One region of the Austwickia chelonae genome, then DNA from elsewhere that is predicted to be linked to it. Evidence: riboswitches for the same ligand, from Rfam matches in the RefSeq annotation. Region 1 holds a riboswitch; each other region holds the start of a gene.
What was found. A riboswitch is a leader RNA that binds a small molecule or an ion and turns the genes downstream of it on or off. The one in region 1 is predicted to bind cobalamin.

Region 1 (9,584 bases):
GACCACCACGGGACGTCCGCGCAGGTGCGGGTGGGCGGACACGGTGGTCGCGCGGTACACCACCCGGGTCAACGGGGTCACCGACTATGTATTGACTAAGCTCGACGTCCTCACCGGGTTGAAGACCATCCCCGTGTGTGTTGCTTATGACGTCAACGGCACTCGGTACGACGAGATGCCGGTCAACCAGTCGGACTTCCACCATGCCACACCGGTGTACGAGGAGCTTCCTGGCTGGGAAGAGGACATCAGCGGGGCGCGCACTTTCGGTGAGTTGCCTCAGGCTGCACAGGATTACGTGCTGCGCCTGGAGGAGCTCTTCGGCGCGCGGATCAGTGTGATCGGGGTCGGCCCGGGCCGTGACGAGGTCGTCGAGCGGTATTCGTTGCTCGGCGAGGACGAGGAGTGAGGGTGACCGAAGAACAGCAAGGACGTCCTGAGAAGGCGAAGAAGGCCACTGGGGACGGAAAACAGAACAGCCAGGAAACGGACTGGGTCGCCCGTCTTGCCGACGAGGTCGTGGAGGACGTGGAGCGTCGCCGCGGCTCCTTGGAGGGGTACACAGTCACCTGTGCCTCGGGGCTGTCGCCATCGGGTCCGATCCACCTGGGCAACCTGCGTGAGGTGATGGTGCCGCACCTGGTCGCCGACGAGTTGAAACGTCGCGGGATCGACTGCGAACACATCATCAGCTGGGACGATTACGACCGTTTCCGCAAGGTGCCTTTCGGGGTTCCTGGTGTCGACGAGTCCTGGAGCGAACACATCGGGAAACCGCTGACCAGCGTTCCTGCGCCGCCCGGGTCGGGGTACGACTCCTGGGCAGCTCATTTCCGTGCTGCGATGGAAGCTTCGCTGGTCGAGCTCGGTGTCGAGTACCGGGGCATCTCCCAGACAGAGCAGTACACCTCCGGGGTGTACCGGGATCGCGTACTGCATGCGATGGAGAAGCGTGCGGAGATCGCTGCGGTCCTCGAGCAGTACCGGACGAAACCGGGCCAGGAATCCGCCGGTGTGACGGACGCGGAGGGGGACGACACGGCGGAAGCTGCTCAGGCCGAGGGATCAGGCGCTGCAGGGGAGGACGATGGCAGCGCACAGGGTGGCGAGTACTTCCCCTTCCGCCCCTACAGCGCGGCTTTCGGTACGGATGCGACCCGGGTGACCTCGTACGACTCGCAGACCACCGAGGTGACCTATGTCGCCACGGGGCCGGACGGGGACGAGGTGGAGGAGTCGATGCGACTCGACACCGATTTCCGCGGGAAGCTGGTGTGGAAGGTCGACTGGCCGATGCGTTGGGCGCATGAGGAGGTCGACTTCGAGCCCAGCGGCGTCGATCATCAGAGCCCGGGCAGCAGCTGGGTCGTGGGTGAGCAGTTGGCCCCGATCTTCGGCGCTGAGCGTCCGGTCGGTCCGATGTATGCCTTCGTCGGGATCGCCGGAATGGCCAAGATGAGTTCGTCGAAGGGTGGCGTGCCGACCCCGGCGGATGCGCTGGCGATCATGGAGCCGCACGTCCTGCGGTGGCTGTATGCGCGTCGGCGGCCGAACCAGTCGTTCACGGTGGCCTTCAACAACGAGATCCACCGGCTGTACGACGAGTGGGATGCGTTGGAGCGCAAGGTTTCCAGCGGCAAGGGTCAGCCTGGGGACAAGGCCATGTACGCCAGGTCGGTACGTACGGCTACGAAAGAGCTGGAACGGACAAGTGCACCGGTGGCCTATCGGGCGATCTGTTCGGTGGTCGACATCACCGGTGGCAGTGCCGAACAGGCGGTGCGGATCCTGTCGTCGATGGACGAGCGCATCACCGATCTGGACGTAGCTCGTCCCCGGTACGATCTGGCTGCGAACTGGGTGAGCACCCAGGCTGATCCAGAGGACCGCACGGTGGTGCGCTCCTTCAAGGACGCTGCGACCCTGTTCACCTTGACCAAGCACCAGTTGGAGTCCTTGGACCTGTTGGCCGCTGGTTTGGAGAAGGACTGGACACTCGACGGCCTGACCACGCTGGTCTACGGAATTCCGAAGCAGCAGGCCGGTTTCGACGTAGCCGAGAAGAAGCTTCCACCTGAGGTGAAAGCTGACCAGCGGGCGTTCTTCGCGTTGTTGTACCGGCTGCTGCTGGGGGGCGATACCGGTCCGCGGATCCCGACCCTGTTGTTGTGTATGGGGCCGAAGAAGGTGCGTGAACTGATCGGTCGTTGACCGTGATCGTTCTGAGGCGGGGCGGAGCCGGTGTGGTCGGTTCCGCCCCGCGCTATGTCCGGCGGCGGGCATCGTTGTGCTGGATGTCAGGGCGGCCTGGGCCCTTGCTGGGAGTGCGACACGCTGGTTCACAAGGTCATATGCCATAGTTGGCGTGCGCTCGTCCTGGTGCGGGCGTCGTCGGTCGCACAGCAGTGTCGACAGGGAGTCCGGTCGGAATCCGGAGCTGTCGCGCAGCGGTGGGGTGACGGGTGCGGCCGCGGAGTCACTGGGGAGAACCTGTCCTCGGGAAGGCGCCGCATGCGGTTGATCCCGAGCTCGAAGACCTGCCGGCGACATAGCTCGGAGCAGGCCTCGCGATCAGGCCTCGACCAGAGAAAGAAGTACCTCGTGCGTGTCCCCTTTCGCGCCTTGTCCACCGGCGTCGTCCTGGCCGGTTCCTTCCTCACCGCTGCTTGTGCGGGTGCGCCGAGCGGTCCTGGACATCCTGGGTCTTCGGTGACTTTCGAGCCTCCGATCGCCGTGCACAACTGCGGAGTGGACATTACGGTCACGCAGGCGCCGTCCCGCCTGGTCACCCTCAACCAAGGGGCGACTCAAGTGGCGTTGGCCCTGGGGATGCAGGATCGGATGGCCGGTACCGCTTATCTGGACGATGTCATTCCGGCTCGGTGGGCGGAGGCCTACCGGAAGGTGCCAGTTCTGGCGGAGAAGTATCCGACGAAGGAGAAGTTTCTCGCCTCGAAAGCCGACTTCGCGTATTCGACATTTGCGAGTGCCTTCAGCGACAAGGGGATCGGTGATCGGTCCGCCTTGGCCAAGGATGGCACCACCACGTATTTGAGCCCGATGAGCTGTCCGCCGGGTGTGCCTTCGGCGCCGGCAACTTTTGACAGCGTCTGGGGGGAGATCCGTGATCTGGGGAAGATTTTCGGTATGCCTCAGCGTGCGGCTGCTGTGATCCGGCAACAGGAGGACAGCGTCGCGAAGATCGGTGAGTCGAGGACGGGACGGGGGCGGTCGGTCCTGTGGTACGACTCGGGAGACAAGGCGCCCTTCGTCGGTGGGGGGAAGGGGGGCCCGCAGACCATTCTCGACACGGTGGGTGCGAAGAATGTCTTTGCCGACCTGGACAAGGCGTGGGCTGAGGGAAGTTGGGAGAAGGTCGTTGCTGCGGATCCGGAGGTGATCGTGCTCGTCGATGCGTCGTGGGACAGTGCGGAGAAGAAACGAACACATTTGCAGAACGACCCGGTGCTTCGGGAGCTCACCGCGGTGAAGCGGGGTGCTTTTGTCACCGTCCCGTTCAGTGAGTCGAATGCTGGGGTGACGCTTGCCGATGGCGCACAGCATGTCTCCGATCAGCTGGCTGGGATTTCGTCGGCTGCTGCGACATGAGGTCGCGCCGGTGGGCGCGGGGCGTGGTCGTCCTGGCGCTGGCTGTGTCGCTGGTGTTCAGCGTGGTGGCGGCTCTGGGAATGGGCTCGGTGACGGTATCGCCGGGGACGGTGCTCGACGTCGTCCTACGGCGGGGGCATCTTGTCGAGGGTGCACAGGTCACGGTGATCGATGACCGGATCGTCTGGGAGCTGCGACTTCCTCGTGTGCTGGCTGCGGCTGCGGCCGGGTCGGTCTTGGCTCAGTGCGGGGCGCTTCTCCAGGCGACGACGCGCAATGAGCTCGCTGATCCTTATCTGCTGGGTATCTCTGGTGGGGCTTCCGCGGGGGCGGTCGTCGCGCTTCTCACCGGCTGGTCTCTGCCGGGTAGCGGGCCTGCGGTCGGGGTCTCTCTGGCAGCTTTTGTCGGTGGCATGGTGGCTTTGGCTGCGGTGCTGGCGTTGGCGACGGGGCGGTCGGGGGATCTTCCTCCTGGTCGCACCGTGTTGGCGGGGGTCACGGTGAGCCAATTGGCCGCTGCGGTGACCTCGACGGTGATCATGGTGTTCGCCGATCAGGACGGCGTCCGGATGATGTTGGCGTGGACCTTCGGCTCCTTTGCGGGGGTCCGGGCTCCTGCTGCGTGGGCGCTTTCCCTGCTGGCTGTGATCACCGCGGTGGCGTGCCTGTGGGCGGCACGCACGATGGATGCTTTTGCTTTCGGTGACCTGTCGGCGGCGTCCTTGGGTGTGGAGGTGCGCCGGGCCAGGTGGCTCGTTTGTGTGGGGTGTGCGCTGGTGGTGGCTGGAACGGTGGCTTTTGCCGGCCCGATCGGGTTCGTGGGGTTGACGGTGCCTCATGTCCTACGCCGGCTGGTGGGGGTGCGTCATGGGGTGCTGTTGCCGGCCTGCGCCGTGGGTGGCGCGTTGTTGTTGCTGTGGGCGGACACGGTGGCCCGTACGGTCGGTGCGGGTCAGGAAGTTCCGATCGGAGTGGTGACGGCTCTTGTGGGTGCTCCGGTGATGGCGATACTTTTGCGGCGTCGGGTGGCGGCGTAACTGTCCACCGGGTTCCGGGTTGACAGGTTTCCTGGCTGGTGAGGTGGGGAACTCGTCGTCATTCTGTATGTGGCCGACGCGATAGTGAACCCATATCCTTTGTGGCACAAGAAAATTCACTTATCTTCACCCGGTATGGTGCCCTCACTGCCTGACCCGACACAGCCGGGGCTGCGACGTCGGATCGGAACGGTTCTTCAGATGTTCTGAATTGCGAGGGAGCCCGATGAGAGAGACCACCGCATCCGAAAGTTCGTTCCTCTTCGTGCTGGTGGTGCTCACAGCAGTCGTCCTGCAAGGAGTCGGCGCTTCCTTCGTGGGAAACACGATCTCACCGAAGATGTCGGCCTTCGCGGTCTTCGTGGCCTTCGCCGTGGCCGAGATGCTCGGGGCTGCGTCGCGGCTCGGATCCCTGCAGCCGAAACATCAGGCGAGCTTCCGGAACATCTGCCTGATCAACATTTACACGGCAGGAGCTTTCGTCCTGTTCTACCTGTCGATGACGCTGACCCTCCCCACCGCAGCCAGCGTCATCGAGACGGCTGTCGCACCGATCCTTTTCGGGATCTCGAGCCGGAAAAGGCGGTCTGCGGTGCCGTCGGTCTCCCTCTACCTGATCGCGGTGGCGCTGGTCTCCGCTCTGGCGCTCGGTGCTTCGTCCGAGACCTGGCTGAGGACGACGACAGGGGTTCTGGTCGCCGCAGGAGCTGGGCTGTGCGCTCTGGGCGTGATCCGGGTGGGCCGCCGGCTCGGTAAACAGGGATGCAGCACCTGGTACATCAACTCGATCCGTTTCCACGGCTGCTGGCTTGCCGCAGCCGCGCTCTTCGCGCTGTCTCCCGGGGGCGGAGCGCCCTCCGGTGCTGAACTGGCCAAGATCGCAGCGGTCGCCTTGATCGGTATCACTGCACCGGTGGTTCTCTTCCAGTACGGCATCACCCGGATCCCGGTCAGGACCACAGCTTTCGTGGTCTCCGTGCTGCCGGCTGTGGTCTTCGCCACCGATCTGTTCGTCTTCGGCGTCGCCGACCCGCTGGTCGCACTCCCCCTGGCCTGTGTCCTCGCTGCTGCCTGGGTCGGCATCCGCAGCGGGAACACGGCAACGAACGAGGACGGAGAAGAGATCACCCGACGTGCACGACGTGCATCCGATGAGCAGCCCGCGTCAACGACACGTACAACACCCGAACCCCACCAGGAGACTCCGCAGTGATCTCCTCGGGATCGAGCACCACGGTGGCGTCGTACTCCAGGCCTTTCACACTCAGCGGGTCGACCACGATCACTCGGCCGCTATCGCCCTCGTCGAGGGAGGCGACCGCCTTGGCCCACCGCTTGGGTGTGATCACACCGATCGAACCGTCGACCTCTTCGGCCAGGGCAGCCACAGACTCTCTGGCAGCTCGCACCAGCTCCTGCTCCTCGGCCACGACACGGATCTCCACCGGGTCCACGCCGGTCTCCCGAACGGCCTGGGGGATGTCGGCGTCCGGCACCTGGGGCAGCACCACTGCTGCCGCGTAGTCGAAGATCTCCCGGGCGTTCCGGTAGTTCGTCGACATGTGGAAGGTACGTCGGCTGTTCCGCCCGAAGGCCTGATCGCGCGCTGTGAGGGCTTCGTCGGCGTCACCCCACGAGGCCTGAGCCGCATCGCCGACCACCGTCCACGACGCGGACTGCGCACGCCGTCCCAGCATCCGCCACTGCATCGGCGAGAGGTCCTGAGCTTCGTCGACGAGGACGTGGGCGTAATCGCCGTGTCGGTCGATCCGCCCGCGGAGCAGGGCCGCTTTCCGTGTCTCCTCGTCGAGGGAGCCCGGGGCGGCCAGTGCCCGTTCCCGGTACCCGTGGGCACTCGCTCCCGGAGCGTCGACCCGGGTGGTCCGCAGATCGCCGGTGGCCACGGCTTCGGCCTCGGCGTCGTCGAGGAGGTCGACCTCGTAGAAGCCCCGTTCGGTGTCGACTCGCTCGGGGACGATTCCTACCCGGGAGGACAGGTCGTCGATCAGGGCGACATCGGCCACTGTCCAGGAACCTGCTGTCAGCGTTTCTCGGAAGGATGCGGCCAGTAGGGGTGCGGATCCTTCCGGGAAGATCCCTGAGATGTACCGTCTGGTCCGTTTCTCGTCGGCCAGCCACAAGAGCACTTCGCGTGGGTCCACCGGCCGCCACCAGGCGTCCAGGAAACGTTCGACGTCTCGGTGTTCGCGGAAGGTGTCCAGGAAGTCGTCCCGGTCGCCGTCGAGCACCTGTTTCCAGGCGGCCAGGGCGAGAGCGTCGGTCATCGCATCCCGGGAGGAGTTTCGAGGGTGATGGCGCAGCACTTGGTGACGGATGCGGTCCAAGGCCTGCCGGTCCAGGTGGACGGGGCGGCCGGTCACCATGATCCGCAAGCTTTCCGGGGCACCGGGGATGGTGTCGCGGGCTGCGCGGCCAAGGACCCGACGGATCTTCAGGGTGCCTTTCAGCGCGGCGACCTCGGGGGAGTCGACCCGTACTGCGGTGACGGCGTCGACGATGTCACCGACCGAACGTAGCGCGACCGAGTCTTCGCCGAGTGAGGGAAGTACCCGTTCGATATAGGCGGTGTACGCGGCGGACGGCCCCACCACGAGCACTCCGCCGCGTTCGAAGCGGCGCCGGTCGGAGTACAGCAGATAGGCAGCTCGGTGGAGGGCGACCACGGTTTTCCCGGTGCCCGGGCCGCCGGTGATCTCCACGACCCCTCGTGCTGCGGCGCGGATGGCCTCGTCCTGGTGTGCCTGGATCGTCGCGACGATATCGCGCATTCGTCCTGAACGACTCCGGGTCAAGGCGGCGAGCAGTGCGCCTTCTCCGAGGACGACGAGGTCCTCCGGGGCCTGGGAGACCATCAGGTCGTCCTCGGCGCCGACGACCTCTTGTCCGCGGCAGCGCAGGACCCGGCGGCGCAGGACGTTCATCGGTGAGGTGGGGGTGGCCCGGTAGAACGGCTCGGCAGCGGGAGCGCGCCAGTCGATGACCAGTGGCTCGTAGTCGTCGTCGCGGACACCGAGGCGGCCGACGTAGCGGATCTCCCGTTCGGTGGCGCCGTCGCGGGCGGTGTGTTCGAGATCGAGTCGGCCGAAGACGAGCCCCTCGTGTTCGCGGTCGAGAGCGGCGCGTCGTTTCGCGGCGCTGTAGACCAAGGCGTCTCGTTCGAAGAGGCCGGTGATTTCTTCGTCGCGGACGTCGCCGGTGCGGTCGGTACGTCCGCGGGCGAGTCCGTCGGCCTGGACCAGTGCCGCACGTCGTCCTGCTGCGGCGAGTTCGGTGTAGACGCGGTCCACATGGGCCTGCTCCGTCGCGAGCTCTCTGGTGAGGACGTCCTGATCGCGGTCCACGTGGGCCACTCGCACCCCTTGTTCGTCGTCCGGTGGTGGGTCGTGCGCCGTCGGGTTCGCCGACGGGCAAGTTCTCAATTCTATGCCTTTCCGGGAGGCGTGCTGTACAGGGCGATGCCAGGCCCGGAGTATCTCCGTCGGACCGAGATTTTTATGAAAATTACTGTGCAGCAGGGATATTCAAATTTTATGGGGATTCTTCGAGGCTGCTCTCCCCAGAGGACGTAGACCACAGAGGTCAGCAGAACCCAGGAGGCCCGGACGCCGATAGGGTGGTGTCGTGAACGTCCTCGTCGTCGGCTCCGGTGCTCGGGAGCACGCCCTCGTCCTCGCCCTGTCTCGTGACACGGGGGTGAGCAGCCTGCACGTCGCCCCCGGAAACCCGGGAATGAACGGGGTCGCCACCCTCCACGACGTCGATGTCCTCGACGGAGCGGCCGTGACCGAACTGGCCAGGCAGATCGATGCCCGGCTGGTCGTCATCGGACCGGAAGCCCCCCTCGTCGCCGGAGTCGCCGACGCCGTCCGTGACGCAGGCATCGCCTGCTTCGGGCCCTCGGCACGCGCAGCCAGACTCGAAGGCAGCAAGTCCTTCGCGAAGGACGTGATGGCCGCAGCAGACGTACCCACCGCCATGGCCCACGTGTGCACCACCATGGACCAAGTCGCCGAAGCCCTCGACGCACTCGGCGCCCCCCATGTCGTCAAGGACGACGGCCTGGCTGCCGGCAAAGGAGTCGTCGTCACCGAGAACCGGATGACCGCGATGGCTCACGCGGCGCAGTGCCTGAACCGGGCGGTCGCCCCAGGCGAGAGCACACCCACCGTCGTCGTCGAGGAATATCTCGACGGCCCTGAGGTCTCCCTGTTCTGCGTGACCGACGGACAGACCGTCGTCCCCCTGGCGCCGGCCCAGGACTTCAAACGGGCACTCGACGGCGACCAAGGCCCCAACACCGGCGGCATGGGCGCCTATTCGCCTCTGGACTGGGCACCTGACGGTCTGGTCGACCAGGTCGTGGAACGAGTGGCCCGGCCCACCGTCGAAGAGATGCGCCGCCGCGGAACCCCCTTCGCCGGCATCCTCTACGTCGGGCTCGCCCTGACCTCCCGCGGACTGCGGGTCGTGGAGTTCAACGCCCGTTTCGGGGACCCGGAGACCCAGGTCGTCCTCGCACGACTGGAAAGCCCCCTGGGCGGCCTGCTGATGGCCGCAGCCACCGGAGAACTCGACAGCTTCCCCGCACTGCGGTGGCGACAGGACAGCGCCGTCACGGTGGTTGTCGCAGCCAAGGGATACCCCGAGGGCCCCCGCAAGGGAGACGTCCTCGAAGGGCTCGACCAGGTGGGCGAGGACGCCGACGTCCTGCACGCCGGGACCGCGCTCGCCGGTGACCAGCTGGTCAGTGCCGGAGGGCGGGTCCTCTCCGTCGTGGCCCTGGGCAGCGACCTCGCTCAGGCACGCGACCGGGTCTACACCGCAGTCGACCGGATCACCTTGCGTGGCAGCCACCATCGCACCGACATCGCCCTGGCCGCCCAGGAGAAGAAGATCCACACCCCCACCTGTTGACCG
Region 2 (9,584 bases), 230 kb from region 1:
GCAGCGACCGGTGCCTTGTCGGCGTCCTCGGCCGGCCACGGGGCGGAGGCCTCCGGCGCGGGCGGGAGCGGTGCAGGGCGTCCCCCGTAGGCACGATGGGCGACATGGCGGCCACCCGGTGCGTCCGGTCCCGCAGGGTTCTCCGGGGGCGGCGCGGGTTCGTCGGCCGGTACATGCACTTCCACCGGCTCGTCCGGATAAGGGACGGGAGCCTGCGGGGGCAGCGGCGGCTCCTCCACGAAGGTTTCGATGGACTCCCACGGGTCGTGGTACGGGTCGGCGCTCGGCGCGGCACCATACCCGGGAGGCAGCGGGTCCTCGACGTATTCCTCGACGACGGCGTCCTCGATGTCCGGGTAGGCGTGTACGCCGTAGGGCAGCGGGTCGTACGGGCTGGGCTCGTGCGCAGGCGGGCTCGGATGCAGATCGGGGGTCGGCGGCCATGACGGGGTCGACCAGGCAGCTTCCGACTGGAGTCGGCGTCGGCGTTCCGCACGGGTCTCGCCGGCGTACCGGTCGGGCTCGTCGTCGCGCGGACTCATCGTGATGTTCCCTCCTGGGCAGCGGTCGGGGCCACCGCTGTCGTCAGTGCCTATCGGCCGTAGCAAGGGGACGGTTAGCTCGTAAGAGCACCCATCAGGTCACGAAAAAACGTCAATTTTCTTGGTGGGCAAAGAAGGTCGCAGGTCAGGCGGAGTATGTGGACAGAACGGGGTAAACCCTGGGTCACCATGGAGGTATGAACCCCCAGGCCGATCACCGTGCGACTGTCCCTGCTTCCCTCCTCGCCGCTGTGCAGGGGGCTGAGCACGTCACTGTGCTCACCGGAGCCGGGATGTCCGCGGAGAGTGGGGTTCCCGTTTTTCGGGATGCCGACCGTGCGCTGTGGGGGAAGTCCGATCCCGACGAAGTGGCCACCGCCGAAGCCTGGATGCACGACCCCGAACTGGTCTGGGCCTGGCACTGGTGGCTGGCCCGGCTCATCGGTCGCAGTACACCGCACGGCGGACATCGGGCGCTTGCGGAGTGGGCGCGGCACACCCGGATCGACATCGTCACCCAGAATGTCGATGACCTGCACGAGCGGGCGGGGTCGCCGCGCCCCCTGCACCTGCACGGATCCTTGTTCACCTTCTCCTGCGAGAGCTGCACCCGCCCGTACGACCTGGCGGTTCCGCCGTTGCAGGAAGGGGAAGAACCCCAGCTGCGTTCGGCTCCGCCGTCCTGCCCGCAGTGCGCGGCGAATGTCCGTCCCGACGTGGTGCTCTTCGGTGAACGTCTCCCGGAGGGCGCTTTCGACCGGGCGGTGGACCTGATGCTCACCACCGATCTGGTGCTGGTGGTGGGCACCTCGGGGGTGGTGCAACCGGCGGCATCGCTGCCCGACATCGCCCGGGGGCACGGCACGATGGTCGTGGAGATCAACCCGCAGCACACCGAACTGTCCTGGGGCGTCGACCTGTGTTGGCGGGAGGACGCCGGCCGGGCGCTGCCGGCGCTCGTCGAGGCCTTGGGGTTCGCGCAGGGGTGAGTTCCGCCGAGGGGGTCACCATTCCCCGGTGACGACCGTGCCCTGGTGGTAGACGGCTGTCCACCGGCCCGCCCGGACGCGCCACAGCGTGGAACGCCGGGTGCGACGGTCGCCCTGCTCGAGCAGGTAGGTCAGGAGATAGGTGTGCGGCGCCACGAGGCGACATTCCTCTTCGCCGGTGCGCCACGGGGTGGGGGTGGGGTTCTCGGCGCGTCGTCGGACGACCTCCCAGATCACGTCGGTGTCGAAGCGGCCGCCGGAGGCGCCGACCTCCCAGTAGTCGTGGATCATCCCGGATTCGAGTTCGTTCCGGGTGATACCGGCTTCAGGGAAGTGCAGCAGGCGCTCCCTGGTCATGAGTTCGGTCAGGAGATCGGCGGGGGCCTGGGTGGTCGTCCTGGGGTCCATACCGCCATCCCACCATGTCAAGAGGTGTGTGGGGTGCGTGCCGGACGTCCGCTGGGTGCAGGGATTCCGGCCTCGAGCAGGTCGAAGACGATGTCGAGATCGGCTTGCATGTCGTCGGGCCCGTTGGTGCGGGCGCGCCGCCGGGCCAGGGCGGTGGACACGGCGGCGAGGGCCACCGCGACGGTGAGCTGCGGGTAAGGGTCGTGGGCGGGGTCGCCGCCGGAGCGTCGGGCGACAGCCTCGGCGAGGGCTTCTTGGACCTGGCGGGAGATGCCGCCGAGGGTGCCGGCGAGTTCGGGGTGGGTGGCCATCAGCCGGTTGCGTTGATGGCGCAGTGCGGGGGCCGCTGCCACGGAGACCAGGTGGGCGGTCAGGATGTGGCGCAGGGAGTTCCGGGGGTCTTCTTCGGCCGGGCGTTCCTCGAAGGCCGCGGCGAGCTGTTGGGGCAGTTCGGGGTCGGTGCCGATGATGGCGGCGTCCTTGGTGGGGAAGTAGTTGAAGAAGGTGCGGGGGGAGACGCCTGCGTGTTCGGCGATGGCTCCTGCGGTGACGGCGTTCAGCCCGTCACGGGCGGCGAGTTCCAGTGCTGCGTGGTGGAGGCGTAGCCGGGTCTCCCGTTTTTTCCGTTCGCGCAGGCTGCCGTCGCTCATGACCTCAGCCTAAAGGAATTTTTGCAGAGGATGCAAAGTTGCAGACTCTGCAAAAAAGCCGCATTCTGAATGAGGAACTGTAGGCGCCGCCCTTGACCATCCGGGCCGCCGTGCCGATGGATCCGATGAACACCCAGCGACACCAGGAGCATCCGTGAACACCGCATCCACCGGACCCGCAGTCGGCGAATCGACGTTCACGCTCAGCCGTGACGAGCGCAAGATCTTCGCCGGCCTCATGATCGCGATGTTCGTGGCCTCCATCAGCCAGACCATCGTCGGCCCCGCCATGCCACGCATCGTCGCCGAACTCGGCGGCATGGACCACTACTCCTGGATCGCCACCGCAGCCATGCTGGTCAGCGCGATCAGCGTGCCCATCGTCGGGAAGCTCTCCGACCTGTACGGGCGACGAGCCTTCTGCCTGGGCGGGATCGCCGTCTTCATGCTCGGCTCCGTCATCGCCGGATTCGCCCAGAACTTCTGGACCCTGGTCGCAGCCCGCGCTCTCCAGGGCCTGGGCATGGGCACGTTGATGACCCTTTCCCAGACCGTCGTCGGCGACATGATCCCGCCACGTCAACGCGGCAAATACCAGGGCATCATGGGGTCGGTCTTCGGTCTGACCTCGGTAGCCGGGCCTCTGGCCGGTGGATTCATCACCGACCACTGGGGTTGGCGGTGGCTCTTCTTCGCCGCCTTGCCCTTCGGTGTCGTCGCCTTCGTCGTCCTGGCCGCCTCCCTCCATCTGCCCCACGAACGTCGGGACGCCCGCCTCGACTGGCCCGGTATCCTCACCCTCAGCCCCGCCCTGGTACTCCTGCTGACCGCCACCACTCTCGGCGGGACCACCTACCCGTGGGGGTCGACCCGGATCATCGGCATGTATGTCATCGGGACGCTGCTGCTCCTGCTCTTCATCGCCCTCGAACGCCGCAGCGACGAGCCGATCCTGCCGCTGCACCTCTTCGGCAACTCCTCCTTCGCCTTGTCGGTGCTGGCCTCCTTCGTGCTGTCGATGATCATGTTCGGTGCCATCATCTACATCCCGGTGTACGCCCAGGGCGTCCTCGGCGTCAGCGCCACCAACTCCGGGATGATCCTGATGCCGCTCATGGTGGCCCTGGTGCTGATGGGCATCGTCGGAGGGATGTTCATCACCCGCACCGGCCGGTACAAGGAACTGTCCGTCCTGGGCGTCCTCGTCGTCACGCTGGGATATCTGCTGCTGGCCCGCCTCGACCGCACCTCCGGCGAACTCGAACTGACCGCCGCGATGGCCGTCATCGGTATCGGCCTGGGCGCCTGCAACCCGGTGTACACCCTGGTCGTACAGAACAGCGTGATGCGCGCCGACCTGGGCGTCGCCACCGCCGGGGTGCAGTTCTTCCGCAATGTCGGCTCCACCGTGGGTGTCGCCGTCTTCGGCACCATCATGACGACCCGCCTCCCCGAAGCCATCGCCTCCCACCTGCCCACGCAGACCCCCAGACAAGGTCTCACCGGCGTCAACGCCGGATCCGTGCTAGACCCTTCGACCCTGCAGAAACTGCCACCGGCGATCGCCGAAGCCGTCCGCTGGGGCCTGTCGGACTCGCTGCACACCGTCTTCCTCACCGGCCTCCCCCTGGCCCTGCTCACCCTGCTGCTCACCCTGGGGATCACCCCCACCCCGCTGCGCGACACCGTGCACACCGACGAGGGGCAGGGACGCGAACTCCTCGACACCATGGGACGGTCCGCCGCAGGTGACCTGCTCGCCGTCCCCCTGGGGCACGGATCAGCGGCCTCCCGTACCAAGGAACGACTGCTCGGGCTGCAACTGAGGCTCCTCGCCGAACAGTCCGGCCGCGGCACCCACCCCCACCTGGTCCGCGCCGTGGAAGATCTCGGCGAAGGCAGCCTCGACCGCGGGATCGCCCTGCTCGACCGCACCTCGCTGATGCTCACCACCGAAGACCACGAGCTCGTAGTTCGATCCGAGAAATATGCCGCCGAGGTCGCCGCCGCCGGAGAACGCCCCGGTGGGGTGCTCTCCCCAGAGCTGCAACGCACCCTCGCCGCGGCGGCCGCCGAACTCGACGAGGACCACGTCCTGAGCACCGTGGAACCGCTGGTGACCGAACGCCACTCCGCCGTCGACCTCGACAGCCTGTCGGCGGTCAACAGTGCCCTGACCGCGGCATTCCTCGTCGACCTGACTCGACGCCCAGGTCAACGAGCGGACACCTCCGGGGGAATCGCCCCCGAAGACCAGGTGTAGTAGTCGTCCCCGGCGTAGCCCGACACCGACCAGCCTTCTTGGGTCAGCGCCGACGCGACGACCGCGCCACGGACATTCACGACGCCGTCCCCGGCCGCGCCGACGACTCGCGCCGCTGCCGCCGCCAACAGCCGACGGTTCCGCGGGCTGTCCAACAAAGCACGCTGGGTGACACAGAGCCGACCGTGCTCGTCTCGCACCAGGTCGAGAGCAGCGACCGGGTCGCCCAGGTCGTCCCGCACGATCACCAACTCGAAGGTCTCCTCCACGAGAGCCGCATCGATCCAGCCCTTCTGCTCACGGCGCCGGCTCTCCATCCGGTCGTGGCGAATCAAGTACTTCATCGTCCCGGCCTGCCACAGGGCGTTCTGCCCGCGATGGTGAGAGCACAACCGGACGACGGACGCCGGGCAGCCATGATCGGGAAAGGTGAGCGGGGGTGTACTGGCGATGGTTTCGGTCATCTCGCTAGCTCCTCGGTAGCGTCCCGAGGCGCAAGAAGGGACCGTGCGGCGATGCCGCCGTCACCCGCCCCCTGGCCTCGAGGGTCGATGTGGGCCGACCGTCAGGCGACCGGACTGAGCCTGCCAGGAAAGCACGGGCATCACCGTTGCGGGACAGCGCCGGATTCTCACCGGCTTCGCTGAACGATCGACAACCGCGGCAGTGCGGTCGCCGTCACAGTAACACCGGCGATCCGGGCACGTCCCGGCATCAACCGGCACCGACCTGCGTGTCACGCCCCGCAGCTGCCTTCCACGAGAAGTCTCTTCGTTCGGGCCAGGCAGCCCACCCAAGTGTTAGCGTGTGCCCGGGTCGTCACCGACGACCCGCCGACCCTCCAGCGAAGCCGGTGAGAACCCGGCGCTGTCCCGCAACGGTGATGCCCGTCCCCGACGGTCTCAGCCCGGTCGCCTGGAGCTGTCGGTACCCCATCGGTCCCCGAGGCAGGGACACCGGGAACGGTCGGCCATCCGGGCGACCACGGTGTGCTGTCTCGGACGTCACCCGTGACAGGAGCCCTGGAATGCTGGAGCAGCCCGCCACCCCGATCGCCCGCCGTGAACGGCAGCGCCCCCGCACCGCAACCCATCTGGCCGATACAGACCGTTGGATCGCCCCCAACTACTCACCCGTGCCGATCGTCTTGGCCAGCGGCGAGGGCGTCTGGGTCCAGGACATCGACGGGCACCGATACCTCGACGCCCTCGCCGGATACTCGGCGCTCAACTTCGGCCACCGCCACCCGGCCCTCCTGGCTGCCGCTCACGCCCAACTCGACGAACTCACCCTCACCAGCCGGGCTTTCCACTCGGTCGGCCTGGGCACCTTCTGTCGCGAACTGGCCGACCTGTGCGGCAAAGACATGGTGCTTCCGATGAACACCGGAGCCGAAGCAGTCGAGAGCGCCCTCAAAATGGCACGCCGTTGGGGCGTCGTCGCCAAAGGCGTACCCGTCGAACGCTCCACGATCATCGTGATGGACGGCAACTTCCACGGACGCACCACCACCATCGTCGGTTTCTCCACCGACCCCGACGCCCGCACTCACTTCGGGCCCTTCACCCCCGGCTTCCGCATCGTCCCCTACGGCGACCTCGACGCCCTGGCCGCCGCCATCGACAATGACACCGTCGCCGTCCTCCTGGAACCCATCCAGGGCGAAGGCGGCGTCGTCATCCCACCCGACGGCTTCCTCCGAGGAGTCCGCCGCCTGTGCACCGAACGACGCGCCCTGATGATCGCCGACGAGATCCAATCCGGACTCGGCCGCACCGGAACCCTCTTCGCCTGCGACCACGAAGACGTCGTTCCCGACGCCTACCTGCTCGGCAAAGCACTCGGCGGGGGGATCGTCCCGGTATCCGCCGTCGTCGCCGACACCGATGTCCTCGGCGTCTTCACCCCCGGATCCCACGGCTCGACCTTCGGGGGCAACCCCTTGGCCGCCGCCGTCGGCACAGCCGTCGTCGAACTCCTCCGCACCGGTGAATACCAACAACGCGCAAAAGAACTCGAACCGCTCCTCCGCGAAGGACTGCACCGACTCCTCGGCCGAGGACTCACTGCCGTGCGCCTCCGCGGACTCTGGGCAGGCATCGACATCGACCCCGGCCTCATGACCGGAAAACACGCCGCCTGGCAGATGGCCGAACACGGCGTCCTGGTCAAGGAGACCCACGGCTCGACCCTCAGGATCGCCCCACCGCTCACCATCACCGCCACCGAGATCTCCCAGATCGTCGACGCCCTCGACGCCGTCCTCGCCGCCGCCTGAACCCGCCCGACAAAGACACCTCTAGCATGAGCCTCGGACCACCACGGGACGAAGGGAACACGATGAGCCTCCGACACCATCGCACCAGAACGGGCACACCGTGAACCGGACGATGCTGCTGATCGGGATCGGCGCCGGCGACCCCGACTGGGTCACCCTCGAAGCCGTCCGCGCCATCCAGACCATCGACGTCCTCTTCGTCGTGCTCAAAGAAGCCGATCTCGACGAACCCGTCCGTATCCGGCGCGAACTCATCACCCGCCATCGCACCACCCCTCTCCAGGTCGTCGAACTGCGCGACCCGCCCCGGCCCTGGCGATCAGCCCCCGACTACGACGCCGCCGTCACCCGCTGGCGCGAACAACGCCTCGACCGGTGGGGGCAGGCCGTCTCGGAGGCGCTCGCCGACGGCCAGACCGGAGGCTTCCTCGTCTGGGGGGACCCCAGCCTGTATGAGAGCACCCTGGCCATCGTGGAGGAACTGGCCGGCCGGGCCCCGGCACACGAAACCCTCGACGTCCGGGTCGTCCCCGGGGTCAGCAGCGTGCTCGCCCTGGCGGCCCGGCACCGTATCCCGTTGAACCGGCAAGGGCGGGCAGTACAGGTCAGCCCGGCCAGGCTGTTGACCGACGGGATGCCAGAGGGCGTCGACGACGTCGTGGTGATGCTCGACGGCCGGCAGACCTTCTCCCGGATCGACCCGACGGGCATCGACATCTACTGGGGTGCCTATCTGGGCACTCCGGACGAGATGCTGATCGCCGGGGCACTGGAAGAGGTCGGCGACGAGATCGTGACGGCCCGGGCCGAGGCCGCCGCCCGCAAGGGATGGATGTTCGACACCTACCTGCTGCGCCGCCGCGTGGTCACCCCACGGTCCTAGACCTCAGGTCGCCCAGGACGGCCATCGGCTCGGCGGTTCCACCCCCGCGGCAGCCGAAGCCAGATCGTGCAACAAGGACGATCCACGGTCGTAGTAGGACTCATGCCCCATGTTGAGCCGGGTCCATACCCGGCCGCCGTCGGGGTAGGTGGCCAGATGCGGCATCGGCGCCAGCGCCTTCACCCCGGCCAGCTTCGACACCTCCGGGCCGAAGATGCCCAGCCTGGGGATGAAATCACCGGTGGCGACGGCGGCGTACACCTGCCCGGAAGGCACCTTCAAGGTCGACAGGTCATCGGTGAACAGCCCCGGGCAGCCGGTCACCAGGCAGGCGTCGAAGACATCCGTCTGCTGTAGTGCCAGGCCGAGCACCGATGCGCCATAACTGTGCCCGGAGGCCACCAGCCGGGTCTCCGGGCCGATCACGGCACGCAGCCCCTCCGCGCAGTCGACCAGGAGGGGTGCGGCCTCCCTGGCATAACGGTCGTCGATGGCCTCGCCGGGGACCAACCAGCGGATGCCGCTGTTCCCCAAGGCCTGGCGAGTCGCAATGTCATAGGGGGCCTGATAGCCGATCCAGTCGACGACAGCGACTCCGTCCACGCCACCCCGGTCTGCGCCGGCAACCCGTCCGGTCTCCTCCCGCAGCGCCGACATCCACATGGCTTCCCGGTAGAGCCGCAGATCGACAGTGGTTGTCGTGCCCGGTACGTGCACGATCACGGTATGTGCCCGTTCCAGGTCCCCCAACACCACGGCCGTCCGCAAGGGGTAGGCCCGGGCATCCAACAAGTACAGGGAACGCTGCTCCCACGGGGTGCTGATCTCGTCCAGCGCGGCCAGGGACTCGGCCGGCACCACGGACCCGGGGATCCGCTGCTCGTCTTCGTCCGGGGAGATGAGCGCTCGTAGCTTCAACAACCCGCGCAGGTCACGGCGTGCTCGTTCGTCGGCGTCGTCGACGCTGCCGACGCGGGGGATCGGGCCGTCACCTGGCCCTGAGGCCGCGGCGATCTCGTCGCCGATGTCGGTGGCGCGTAGGTGGATCTCCTCGGCGAGGGTCGCGGTGTTCGCGCCGTGACGGACCCGGCAGGGTAACCCGTCGGCGCGGCCGCACCAGTGCCCGAGCCGTTCGACGACCAGTTCGCGGTCGGACTCGGGGAGATCGGCCCACCACTGAGCTACCCGGCGTGGATGCTCACCGGCAGGGATCCTGGGGAGACGACTCCCCGTCGCATCGACTTCGGGGAAACGCTGCGTCGCCGCGTCTGACTCAGCCCGGAGAAGATCGGCCAGCGAATCGGCGGTCAGGAAGATCATCCGAAGTCGTCGATGCCGCAGCTCGTCGGTGAGGGTCTCCTCAAGCCGGTTCCAGCCATGTTCGGAACCGGCCTGCCGCATGAACTCCTCGTGCAGGGCTGCGGCCCGACCCAGCACATGGTCCAGGTCGTCGGCGACAGCGGACAACTCCTGGGCGAGACGACGAACGGGCTCCTTTTTCCCCGAGACCTGCCCGCCGGTGTGCCATTCGCCTTCCCGTCTGCTCGGTCGGTCGGGACGCACGCCGCTCA
Region 3 (9,584 bases), 250 kb from region 1:
ACCAACAACAGCCCGAACAACCCCGGACGCCTCCCCGGGAAACGCAACCGGGAGAAGGCATAGGCCGCACACGCCGACAAGAACACCGTCACCACACTCGCCACCCCGGCCACCAGCAAGGACGTGCGATACCACGCCAGGAACGGATGATGCGGATTCGACAACAGGTCACGCAGATTGCCCGCCGACACCGCCGACGGCCACAACGAACTGGTCACCAGGTTCCCCGCCGGATCGACCGCCGCCGAGACGATGAAGACCACCGGGAAGAGCGTCCACGCCAGGACGAGCACGATCAGCAGATAACGCCACCACAGCCCACGGAAACGGTGCCGGCGGCGGGGACGGGCAGTCGACGTGGTCACGAGATCTCCTCCAAAGCCGCAGTACGACGGAAACCGAACCAGGACAGCGCCGCCACCAGCGCGAAGATCACCAGCGAGATCGCCGACGCCAGACCGTAGTTCGGCGAACTCCCGCCGAAGGCCAACCGGAAGGCATAGGTGATGAGCAGATCGGTCGAACCAACGGTGGTATTGCCCGACCGGAACGGGCCACCCCCGGTGAGCAGATAGATCAACCCGAAATTGTTGAAATTGAAGCTGAACGAGGCCAACAACAGCGGCCCGGTCGACACCAACAACAACGGCAGCCGCACCGACGTCAACGTGCGCCAACCCGAAGCACCGTCCACCCGGGCCGCATCGAGCACCTCCCCGGAGATCGACTGCAAAGCCCCCGTGCAGATCAGGAACATGTAGGGGAACCCCATCCACGTGCTGGCGACCAGGACGGCGACCCGCGCCCACCCAGGATCGCCCAACCAGTCGACCTGCCATCCCGACAAACCGTTGACCAGCCCGTAGTCCTGGTTGAACAAGGACAACCAGACCAAAGCCGTGACGAAGCCGGGCAGCGCGTACGGCAGGATCAGGATCGAACGGATCACCCCCCGACCGCGGATCCGCTCGTCGTCCAACAACAGGGCGATGAGCATCCCCACCCCGAACTGCAGGACCACCGACAACGCCGCGAACGCGATATTCCAGACCAGGATCCCCAGGAAACCGCCACGCAGCACCGGGTCGGTCGCGATCGTGGTGAAATTGGCGGCCCCGACGTACTCCTTCCACCCCTGCGGCAGCGCCTGGCCGTCGTCACCGACCCAACGGGCGTCCCGCGCCCGATAGACGGTGCCCTTCTCCGTGTCCACCAGAGCGTCGGCAGCCTCGTCGTACCGGATCGTGGGCCGCCCCTCGAAAGCCTCGGACAGACCGACCCGTTTGATCCCCCCTCCCGAAGACGTCGGTACGGCGAACGAGGCCAGATCCTTGCGCGCATTGACCGTGCGCACATCGAGCAGGTGATAGCCCTCGGCCGCGGTGATCCGGCCACCGGAGAGGGAAACCTGATCGGCCGCCAACGGACTCAGCCCGGAAGATGTCCCCGTGAAGAGCCCGCCGTCCGGGGCGACCAGCAGATAGGTCGGGGCAGCACTCGCCGGGTCCTGCCCGGAGCGGACGGCGACGCTGAGCCGGTAGCGGGGTGAGCCGGGCACCTCGTGCACGGAGCCGGCCACGATCGTGTCGATCGACTGCGCCTTCGTCAGGGCGTGACCGTCACCGGCATTCGTGGCCGAGGTGACCACGGTGTAGGCGATCGGCCAGATCTGCAGGGCCAGCATCAGCACCAGGCCGGGCAGCAGATATTTCAGCGGGACGGCCCGCCGCGTGCCGTAGACCGCCAGGACGGCCACGGCCAGGGTCGCGGCGAGGACGACCCCGATCCAGCGCCCGGAGGCGACGAAGGAGTGGGCGATCCTGGCGAGCAGCAGCAGGACGGCGACGATCGCGAGCCAGATCAGCCCGCGCACGAGGTACCGGCGGGGGGTCATCAGCGTGGGGCGATCGCGGTGCTGATCTCCGTGGCGGCGGCGGCGAAGCGTTCCGCGGGCTGGGCCGCGCCGGAGATGACATCGGCCGAGGCCTGGCCGAGCGGGCCCCAGACGGCGTTCATGGCAGGGATGTTCGGCATGGGGGCTCCGCCACGGGCGGCCTCGTGCCAGGCCTTGACGTCGGGGTCACGTCGGGCGATCTCCTCGTAGGCCTCGGTCAGGGCCGGCGGGCGTCGCCCGGCGTCGAAGAGCCCGATCTGGGTCTCCTTGCGGGGCACGAAGGAGGTCACGAACTCTTCGGCGACGGCGGAGTTCTTCGCCTTGGCCGAGACGTAGAACAGCTGGACGCCGAGCAGCGATTTCAGGGATTCTCCGCCGGGAGCGACCGGAAGGTTACTGATGGCGTACTTGATGCCGGCTTTCTTCGCCTTGTCGATCGACCAGGGGCCGGTGATGAAGTACGGCGCGTCGCCGGCGTCGAAGAGGGCGTCGGCGTTCTCCCCGGCGACATTGGTGGACAGGACCTTCTCCTGCCCCAGGCGGGCCAGGAGCTGGGCACCCTTGATCGCACCCGGGCTGGCGACGGTCAGCTTGGCCGGGTCGTACTCGCCGTTGTCCTTGCGTTCGAAGAAGCCACCGCCGTACGCGGCGAGCCACGGGTAGACGTAGTAGGCGTCACCGACCTTGCCGACCACGTGGATCAGCGGCATCTTGGCCCGACCGTCGGCGACGACTTTCTTGCCGTGGGCGACCAGGTCGTCGACGGTGGCCGGGGCCTCCGGCGCCAGGGTGGTGTTGCGGACCAGGGCGATGTTCTCCACGGCGTACGGCGTGCCGTAGAGCTGGCCGCCGAAGGTGGCCCCGGCGATGGCGTCGGGGTTGAACCTGCGCACCGTGTCGGGGGAGAGGTTCACCGGTTTGACGACGGCATTCTGGACGAAGGGGCCGACCAGGTCGTGCGGGCCGACGACGATGTCGGGGCCTTTGCCGACCTTGGTGGCGTCGGTGAAGGCCTGGCGGACGTCGGTGGCGACCTGCACGGCGACCTTGATCTTCTGCTCGTCGGCGAACTTCTTGGCGAAGCCGGCGATCACGGGGGCGCGTTGGTTGTCGCACCAGATGACCAGGTCGGCGTCGGCGTCCCGGGCAGGGTCCTTGGTGGACAGCTGGGCGGGCGTGGTCGACCCGGTGTGGGTCTCGTTCCCACCGGCAGATTGCCGGCTGTTTCCGCCGCAGGCGGAGACGCCCAGGATCAGAGCGGTCAGGGTGATGGCAGCGGCGCTGCTGCGTGCATGCATGGTTTTCGTCCTTCGAGGGGTGGTGTGCTGTGCTGTTCCGTTCGTCGTGCGGTGTGGGGCGGTGGTGCTCAACGCCGGAAGGCGATGGTGCTGCTTCCGGTCGCGCTCGTCGGCACGTCGTAGCGGTGGTTCTCCCCGCTCTCCCAGGTGAGGGAGCCGTCCGGGCGGCGGACGACGGCTTTGAACTCGACATGGCGTCCGGCAGGCAGCGCGACCATCAGCGTCCGGCTGCCGTCACCGGGGGAGAGCATCGGCCCGGGGCAGGCCGGAGGGTCGGTGCTCCAGGAGCCCAGCTCGGCGACATCACCGGTGAGGAAGAGCTGGTCGCCGGGGCCGAGGGGCGCACCGGTCACGGTGACGGTCACCGGGGTGAGTGGTCCGGTGCGGACGAGATACGGGATGCTGTTCCCGCCGCGGCCCTGAGTATCCTTGACCTCGACCGTGCTCTGCCCGGGAGCGACCCCGTCGGGCAGGACGACCTCGATCCGGTGGGGGGCCCACGAGTTCACGGTGGCGGGGCGTCCACCGACGGTGACCTGGCCGTGGTCCTGGCCGAAACCGATCCCGGTCAGGGCGGTGCGGCTGCCGGCGTGCCCGGCGGTGGGGCCGATGCTGCCGATCTGCGGGCCGTCGGGGTCCTGCGCGGTGACGGCCCAGACGGCGGCTTGCCCGGGGCGCAGGACGTATTCACCGGTGGGATGGTCCTGGTCGCCGTCGCCGTCGCCGTCGCCGATGACGGTGAGGGTGCCTCCGCCGAGCTGTCCGCCGAGACGGTCGGGGTGCTGCCCGGGCGGTAGTGCGGTGCGTAGCCCGGAGAGCAGTCGTTCTTCGGTCCGGCTCTTGTTGACGGCGACGAGGGCGGTGTTCCCGGCGAAGCGTCGTTCGTAGACGTAGATGTCGTCGTCCAGCCATCGTTGGGTCGAGCGCCCGAAACGGAGTGCGGGGTTGTTCCGGCGGAGTTCGGACAGCTTCCGGACGATCGCAGCATTGCGGGTGCCCTGGTCGAACCCGGCCATCATGGGCCGGTTGTACGGGTCGCCACCGACCTGGCCGAAGGGGTTCGTGGCGTCGTCATGGAGATAGGACTCGTCGCCGTAGTAGATCGACGGGATACCCGGCAGGGTCATCGCGGCGACGGTGGCCTGGTCGAGCAGCGAGGTGTCCGGATTGATCGACAGGAAACGGGGGATGTCCTGACTGTCGACGAAGTTGATCAGGGTGTGCGGATAGGTGAAGGACGACTGCTGTCGGGAGACGGTCGCGTCCAGTGCCCGTAGGGATCGTCCCTCGGCGAAACCGGCACGCAGGGCGGAGTTGAGGTCGAAGTTCTGCAGGGACATCCCGCTGGTGTTCGCGAAGGTGACCTGGTCCTTCCACAAGGGGGAGGAGGACGGGTCGGCCCATTCGCCGAAGACGAAGGTGCCTCGGTGCGACTGGATGTGGTTGGTGTATCCGGTGAGCCATCCGCTGGGCATGTGTTTGACGGCGTCCATCCGGATGGCGTCGACGCCGTGGGCCAGCCAGGTGTCGACGGCCTCCTTCAGGTAGGTGGTCACCTGGGGTTTTTCCTGCGCGAGGTCGGCCAGGTCGAAAAGATTGCGGTACTGGGCCTGGTAGAGGTCCTGGTAGTCGGTGATGCCACCGTGGTGGTGGAAGTACCCTTCGGGGTCGTCGTGGTACGTGGCCAGGGTCTGCCCTGCGCGTTGGAGGCGTCCGGCGACGCCGTACGAGCTGTCGGCGACATCGGCGGGGCTGGTGTGATTGGGGGCCCAGTCCATGATGATCTTGATCCCGGCGTCGTGGGCGGTGGCGACCATCCGGTCGAAGTCCTGCCAGGAGCCGAAGTGGGGGTCGGGGGCGAAGAAGTCCATGCCCCAGTAGCCGTGGTAGCCGGCCATCGGGGTCGGTTTGGCGGGCACGGACACCGGGATGTTCTGGACCGGCGGTGAGATCCACAGGGCGCCGACTCCGAGCCCTTTCAGGTAGGGGATGCGCGCGGCGACTCCGGCGAAGTCGCCGCCCCAGTAGAGCCGCCAGTTGGATCTGTCGGGGCTGGCGGTGCCGGGGCTGGCGGCCGGGGCGTCGTTGGTGGGGTCGGCATTGGCGAAGCGGTCGGTGACGACCTGGTAGATGACCGACCCGGTCAGGTCGTCGGCGAGGGTGTCGCCGATGCGACGGTGGCTTTCGGTGGCGCGCGCGGAAGCGCTGCGGTCGGGCCCGTCCGTGGCGGGTTGGGCGGCCTGTGTGGTGACGGCGGTCAGCCCGGTCGCGCCGAGACAGAGGGTGATCAGGAGGTGGGGGACGCGACGGTGAGGCATGGGAGCTGCTCCTCGGAGGAGGGCGGCCGGTGGGGACTCGGTCGCTGCCGTGTCGGCGGAAATGCCGTGATGCTAGTTTGATTACTAGTCACCAAAAGCACGATAGGCACGACCGGCCCGTCCCGTCCACGATTTCGCGCTCACCGGATCCGCGCGTCGGCCGTCCCCCCACGCATCCAGGAGCGGCCCATGACCGATCTGGCCCGACAACTGCAACGGGTGTACGTCCTCCTCGACGACGGAGAACGACGGGCCCTGTCCGCCCAAGCCGTCACCACCACCCAGTACGCCATGCTCCGCACCCTCGACGACGGGCCGGACGAGGGACTGCCCGTCAGCCGACTCGCCGAACGGATGCTCTGCACCCGGGGCAACACCTCGCGGGTTGTCGCCCGCCTGGAGAACGTCGGAATGATCCGTACCGGCAGCCACGGCGACGACCAACGACTCGTCCTCGTCCAACTGACCGACGAAGGGCGCGCCACCCTGGGCCGCGCCCGCGAAGCCGTCACCGCCGCCGACCGTCGCCGGTTCACCGGGATGGACCCGGACGAGCTGCGCACCCTGACCGGCCTGGTCGACCGCCTCGCCATCGTCCTGGCCGCCGACCTCGCCGAGTGACCACCCCGAGCGGACACGCCCCCGATCGACAACGCAGAACACGACCCGACCGGCAGCCACCGACCCGACCACGGGCCCGCTGCCACTGACGATGCCGACAACCTGTCGGCGTCATGCGAGAATCGCCACGGCGAGGGTGGAGGAATCCGGTGCGAATCCGGAACGGTCCCGCCACTGTGAACGGTAGCTCGACGCCGTGAGTCAGGACGTCTATCCCGCTGCCGGAGATGTCACCCGTCTCCGGCCCGAACCAGAGCGGGCGAGGCACCCGCAGGAGGCCCGGTATGACGACCTACCCCTTCGCCGCCGTCGTCGGCGCCGACGACATGACCCTGGCCCTGACCCTGTGCGCGATCTCCCCGGAGATCGGCGGGGTCCTCGTCCGCGGCGAAAAGGGCACCGCGAAATCCACCGCCGTCCGCGGGCTCGCCGCCCTCCTGCCAGACCAGGACGTCATCACCGGTTGCCGATTCGCCTGCGACCCCGCGGAACCCGATCCGCGATGCCCGGACGGCCCCCACCCGGCGCACACCGGGCCCGATGCCCCCGACCGCACCACCACCCGACCCGCCCGGCTCGTCGAACTACCCGTCGGCGCCACCGAGGACCGCGTCCTGGGCTCCCTCGACCTCGAACAAGCACTCGGTGAAGGCCGCACCGCCTTCGAACCAGGTCTGCTGGCCGCCGCCCACCGCGGCATCCTCTACGTCGACGAGGTCAACCTGCTGCACGACCACCTGGTCGACCTCCTCCTCGACGCCGCTGCCATGGGCCGCTGCACCGTCGAACGCGAAGGTGTATCCCTCAGCCACGCCGCCCGCCTCATGCTCATCGGCACGATGAATCCAGAAGAAGGCGAACTGCGACCCCAACTGCTCGACCGCTTCGGGCTCACCGCCGAGGTCAGCGCACCCCGGGAACCCGCCGTCCGGGTCGAGGTCGTCCGCCGACGGATGGCCTTCGACGCCGACCCCGACGGCTTCACCCGCCGCTACGCCGACGCCCAGACGGACTTGCGCCACCGGATCGCCACCGCCCAACAAGCCGTCGCCCGAGTCCGTCTCGGCGACAGCGCCCTCCTGACCATCGCCCGGGTCTGTTCCGGCTTCGACGTCGACGGGATGCGTGCCGATCTGGTCACCGCCCGTGCCGCGATCGCTCATGCAGCCTGGGCCGGACGAGACACCGTGACCAGAGAGGACATTCGGGCTGCTGCCCGGCTGGCACTCCCACACCGTCGCCGCCGCAACCCCTTCGACGCCCCCGGCCTGGACGAAGACCTCCTCGAACAACTCTTGGGACCGGACGAGCCCGAAGACCCGCAGGACGACCCCGACGGCCATGGCCCGCAACCTCCGCAGGACGACCCCGCCGACACCGGACCGGAAGCCGACACCGGACCGGAAGCCGACAACGCGGAGAAGAACCCCGCCCCGGCCGCGCCCCGCGCCGGAGACGGACCCCAGAGCACGGACGCCTCCCACCAGGAAAACCCGTCCGTCGAACCAGCCTCCGCGACCGCCGAGAACCCCGGCGACACCGAGACCCCCGCCACGGACACCCCGGTCCCGGGCGCCGCTACCGCGCAGGGCACCGCCGTCCCCGACGCCCCCTTCCGCGCCCGCCTGATGACCGCCCGCGGCACCGGACGAGGAACCGCCGGAAAACGAAGCCGCGCCCTGACCGGCGTCGGCAAAGTGATCGGTGTGGCCCCGGGCTCAGGCGACCAGGCCCGGCAAGCTCCCGGTGTCGGAGGCATCCACCTGCCCGCCACGATCCGGGCCGCCGCACCCCACCAACCCCGCCGAGGCCGCGGCGAAGGCGACGCCCTCGTCCTCCACCGTGAGGACGTCCGCCGGTCCCGCACCGAAGGCCGCGAATCGAACCTGGTCCTCCTCGCCGTCGACGCCTCGGGATCGATGGCGGCCCGGAAACGGATGAGCGCCGTCAAAGGTGCCGTTCTCGCGCTCCTGCTCGACGCCTACCAGCGCCGCGACAAGGTCGGTCTGATCACCTTCCGCGGCGACGACGCAGAACTCGTCCTGCCACCCACCTCGTCGGTCGACATCGCCGCCCGCCGCCTGGCCGACCTTCCCCACGGCGGACGGACCCCCCTCGCCGAAGGGCTCCTCGAAGCCGGACGGGTCCTGGCCCTCGAACGGCTCCGCGACCCGCACCGACGCCCACTGCTGGTCGTCGTCACCGACGGCCGGGCCACCTCCGGACGAGACGCCCGCCCCCGAGCCCAAGCCGTCGCCGACCAGCTACGCGCCGCCCAGATCGACACCGTGGTGGTCGACTGCGAATCGGGACGGGTCCGCCTGGGAATGGCAGCCAGCCTCGCCGCCCACCTGGACGCGCAATACCTGCGCCTCGACGAGGTCGCGGCGAATGCCATCGTGAACGTGGTCCACGAACACACTCGTGACCGTCATGCCCGGGCCGACGAGCAGCGTCACCCGGGGGCTCCACGGAGCCACGTCAGTAGAAAGGATGTCGCCTGATGAAGGGGCAGATCGTCGTCGACCCCAAGGACGGGTTGACGACGCGGGAGAGGCGCCACCGCCCGATCCTGGCCGTGAACACCGGCGAGGGAAAAGGCAAATCGACCGCCGCTTTCGGCATGGCGATGCGTGGCTGGAACCAAGGATGGTCGATCGGGATCTTCCAGTTCGTGAAGAGCGCGAAATGGCGGATCGGCGAACAGAGCGTCTTCGAGACCCTGCACCGGGTACACGAACAGACCGGCGAAGGTGGCCCTGTCGAATGGCACAAGATGGGCTCGGGTTGGTCCTGGACCCGTAAAGAAGGCAGCGAGGTCGACCACGCCGCCGCTGCCGCAGAAGGCTGGACGGAAGTGAAACGCCGGATCGCCGCCCAGACCCACCAGCTGTACGTCCTCGACGAATTCACCTACCCCATGGCCTGGGGATGGATCGACGTCGACGACGTGGTCACCACCCTGCAGGAACGCCCCGGCCACCAACATGTCGTCATCACCGGCCGTCGCTGCCCCGAACCCGTCCTGGAGATCGCGCAACTCGTGACGGAGATGACCAAGATCAAACACCCCTTCGACGAAGGGCAGAAAGGCCAGAAGGGGATCGAGTGGTGACCGGCTCACTTCACCTGGAAGTCTCCGGAAGGCGGGTACTCCTCACCGGGTCGGGGCCCGAACTCCCCGCCATGGCACACCGACTCCTGGCTGCCGGAGCCCAGGTCGAGGTGGCTGCCGATGACGCGACGACCTCTCTGAGGGACCTCGCCCAACGGGGGCTCGTCACCCTGTGCACCCACGCAGACCACGCCGCCTACGACCTGGTGATCTCCTGCCGCGAACGAGCACAAGAGACGGAACCTGCGCCGCGGACCCACGGCGAAGTGGTCCTGGTGGGTGGCGGACCCGGTGACCCCGACCTGCTGACCGTAGCCGCCCTGGCCGAGCTGCGAGCC

Region 2: another riboswitch for cobalamin. It lies ahead of DX923_RS12925 (hypothetical protein); the one in region 1 lies ahead of DX923_RS11925 (ABC transporter substrate-binding protein).
Region 3: another riboswitch for cobalamin. It lies ahead of DX923_RS10770 (putative cobaltochelatase); the one in region 1 lies ahead of DX923_RS11925 (ABC transporter substrate-binding protein).

What each region holds. Positions count from the first base shown of each region.
Region 1 covers NZ_CP031447.1:2,690,136-2,699,719, reverse strand. Annotated here, with positions in the region: gene DX923_RS11935 (adenylosuccinate synthase) at 1-409, shown strand, start outside; gene DX923_RS11930 (lysine--tRNA ligase) at 412-2,211, shown strand; cobalamin riboswitch at 2,376-2,559, shown strand; gene DX923_RS11925 (ABC transporter substrate-binding protein) at 2,602-3,609, shown strand; gene DX923_RS11920 (FecCD family ABC transporter permease) at 3,606-4,646, shown strand; gene DX923_RS11915 (hypothetical protein) at 4,873-5,859, shown strand; gene DX923_RS11910 (HelD family protein) at 5,771-8,017, opposite strand; gene purD (phosphoribosylamine--glycine ligase) at 8,289-9,581, shown strand.
Region 2 covers NZ_CP031447.1:2,920,844-2,930,427, reverse strand. Annotated here, with positions in the region: gene DX923_RS12950 (hypothetical protein) at 1-542, opposite strand, end outside; gene DX923_RS12945 (SIR2 family NAD-dependent protein deacylase) at 740-1,531, shown strand; gene DX923_RS12940 (DUF4440 domain-containing protein) at 1,547-1,939, opposite strand; gene DX923_RS12935 (TetR family transcriptional regulator) at 1,957-2,589, opposite strand; gene DX923_RS12930 (MDR family MFS transporter) at 2,744-4,852, shown strand; gene DX923_RS12925 (hypothetical protein) at 4,804-5,316, opposite strand; cobalamin riboswitch at 5,400-5,519, opposite strand; gene rocD (ornithine--oxo-acid transaminase) at 5,880-7,130, shown strand; gene cobF (precorrin-6A synthase (deacetylating)) at 7,231-8,013, shown strand; gene DX923_RS12910 (alpha/beta hydrolase) at 8,017-9,576, opposite strand; gene DX923_RS12905 (tocopherol cyclase family protein) at 9,582-9,584, opposite strand, start outside.
Region 3 covers NZ_CP031447.1:2,438,753-2,448,336, reverse strand. Annotated here, with positions in the region: gene DX923_RS10795 (sugar ABC transporter permease) at 1-365, opposite strand, end outside; gene DX923_RS10790 (ABC transporter permease subunit) at 362-1,894, opposite strand; gene DX923_RS10785 (sugar ABC transporter substrate-binding protein) at 1,894-3,192, opposite strand; gene DX923_RS10780 (alpha-amylase family glycosyl hydrolase) at 3,261-5,510, opposite strand; gene DX923_RS10775 (MarR family winged helix-turn-helix transcriptional regulator) at 5,700-6,131, shown strand; adenosylcobalamin (AdoCbl) riboswitch at 6,266-6,347, shown strand; gene DX923_RS10770 (putative cobaltochelatase) at 6,416-8,635, shown strand; gene cobO (cob(I)yrinic acid a,c-diamide adenosyltransferase) at 8,635-9,246, shown strand; gene cobA (uroporphyrinogen-III C-methyltransferase) at 9,243-9,584, shown strand, end outside.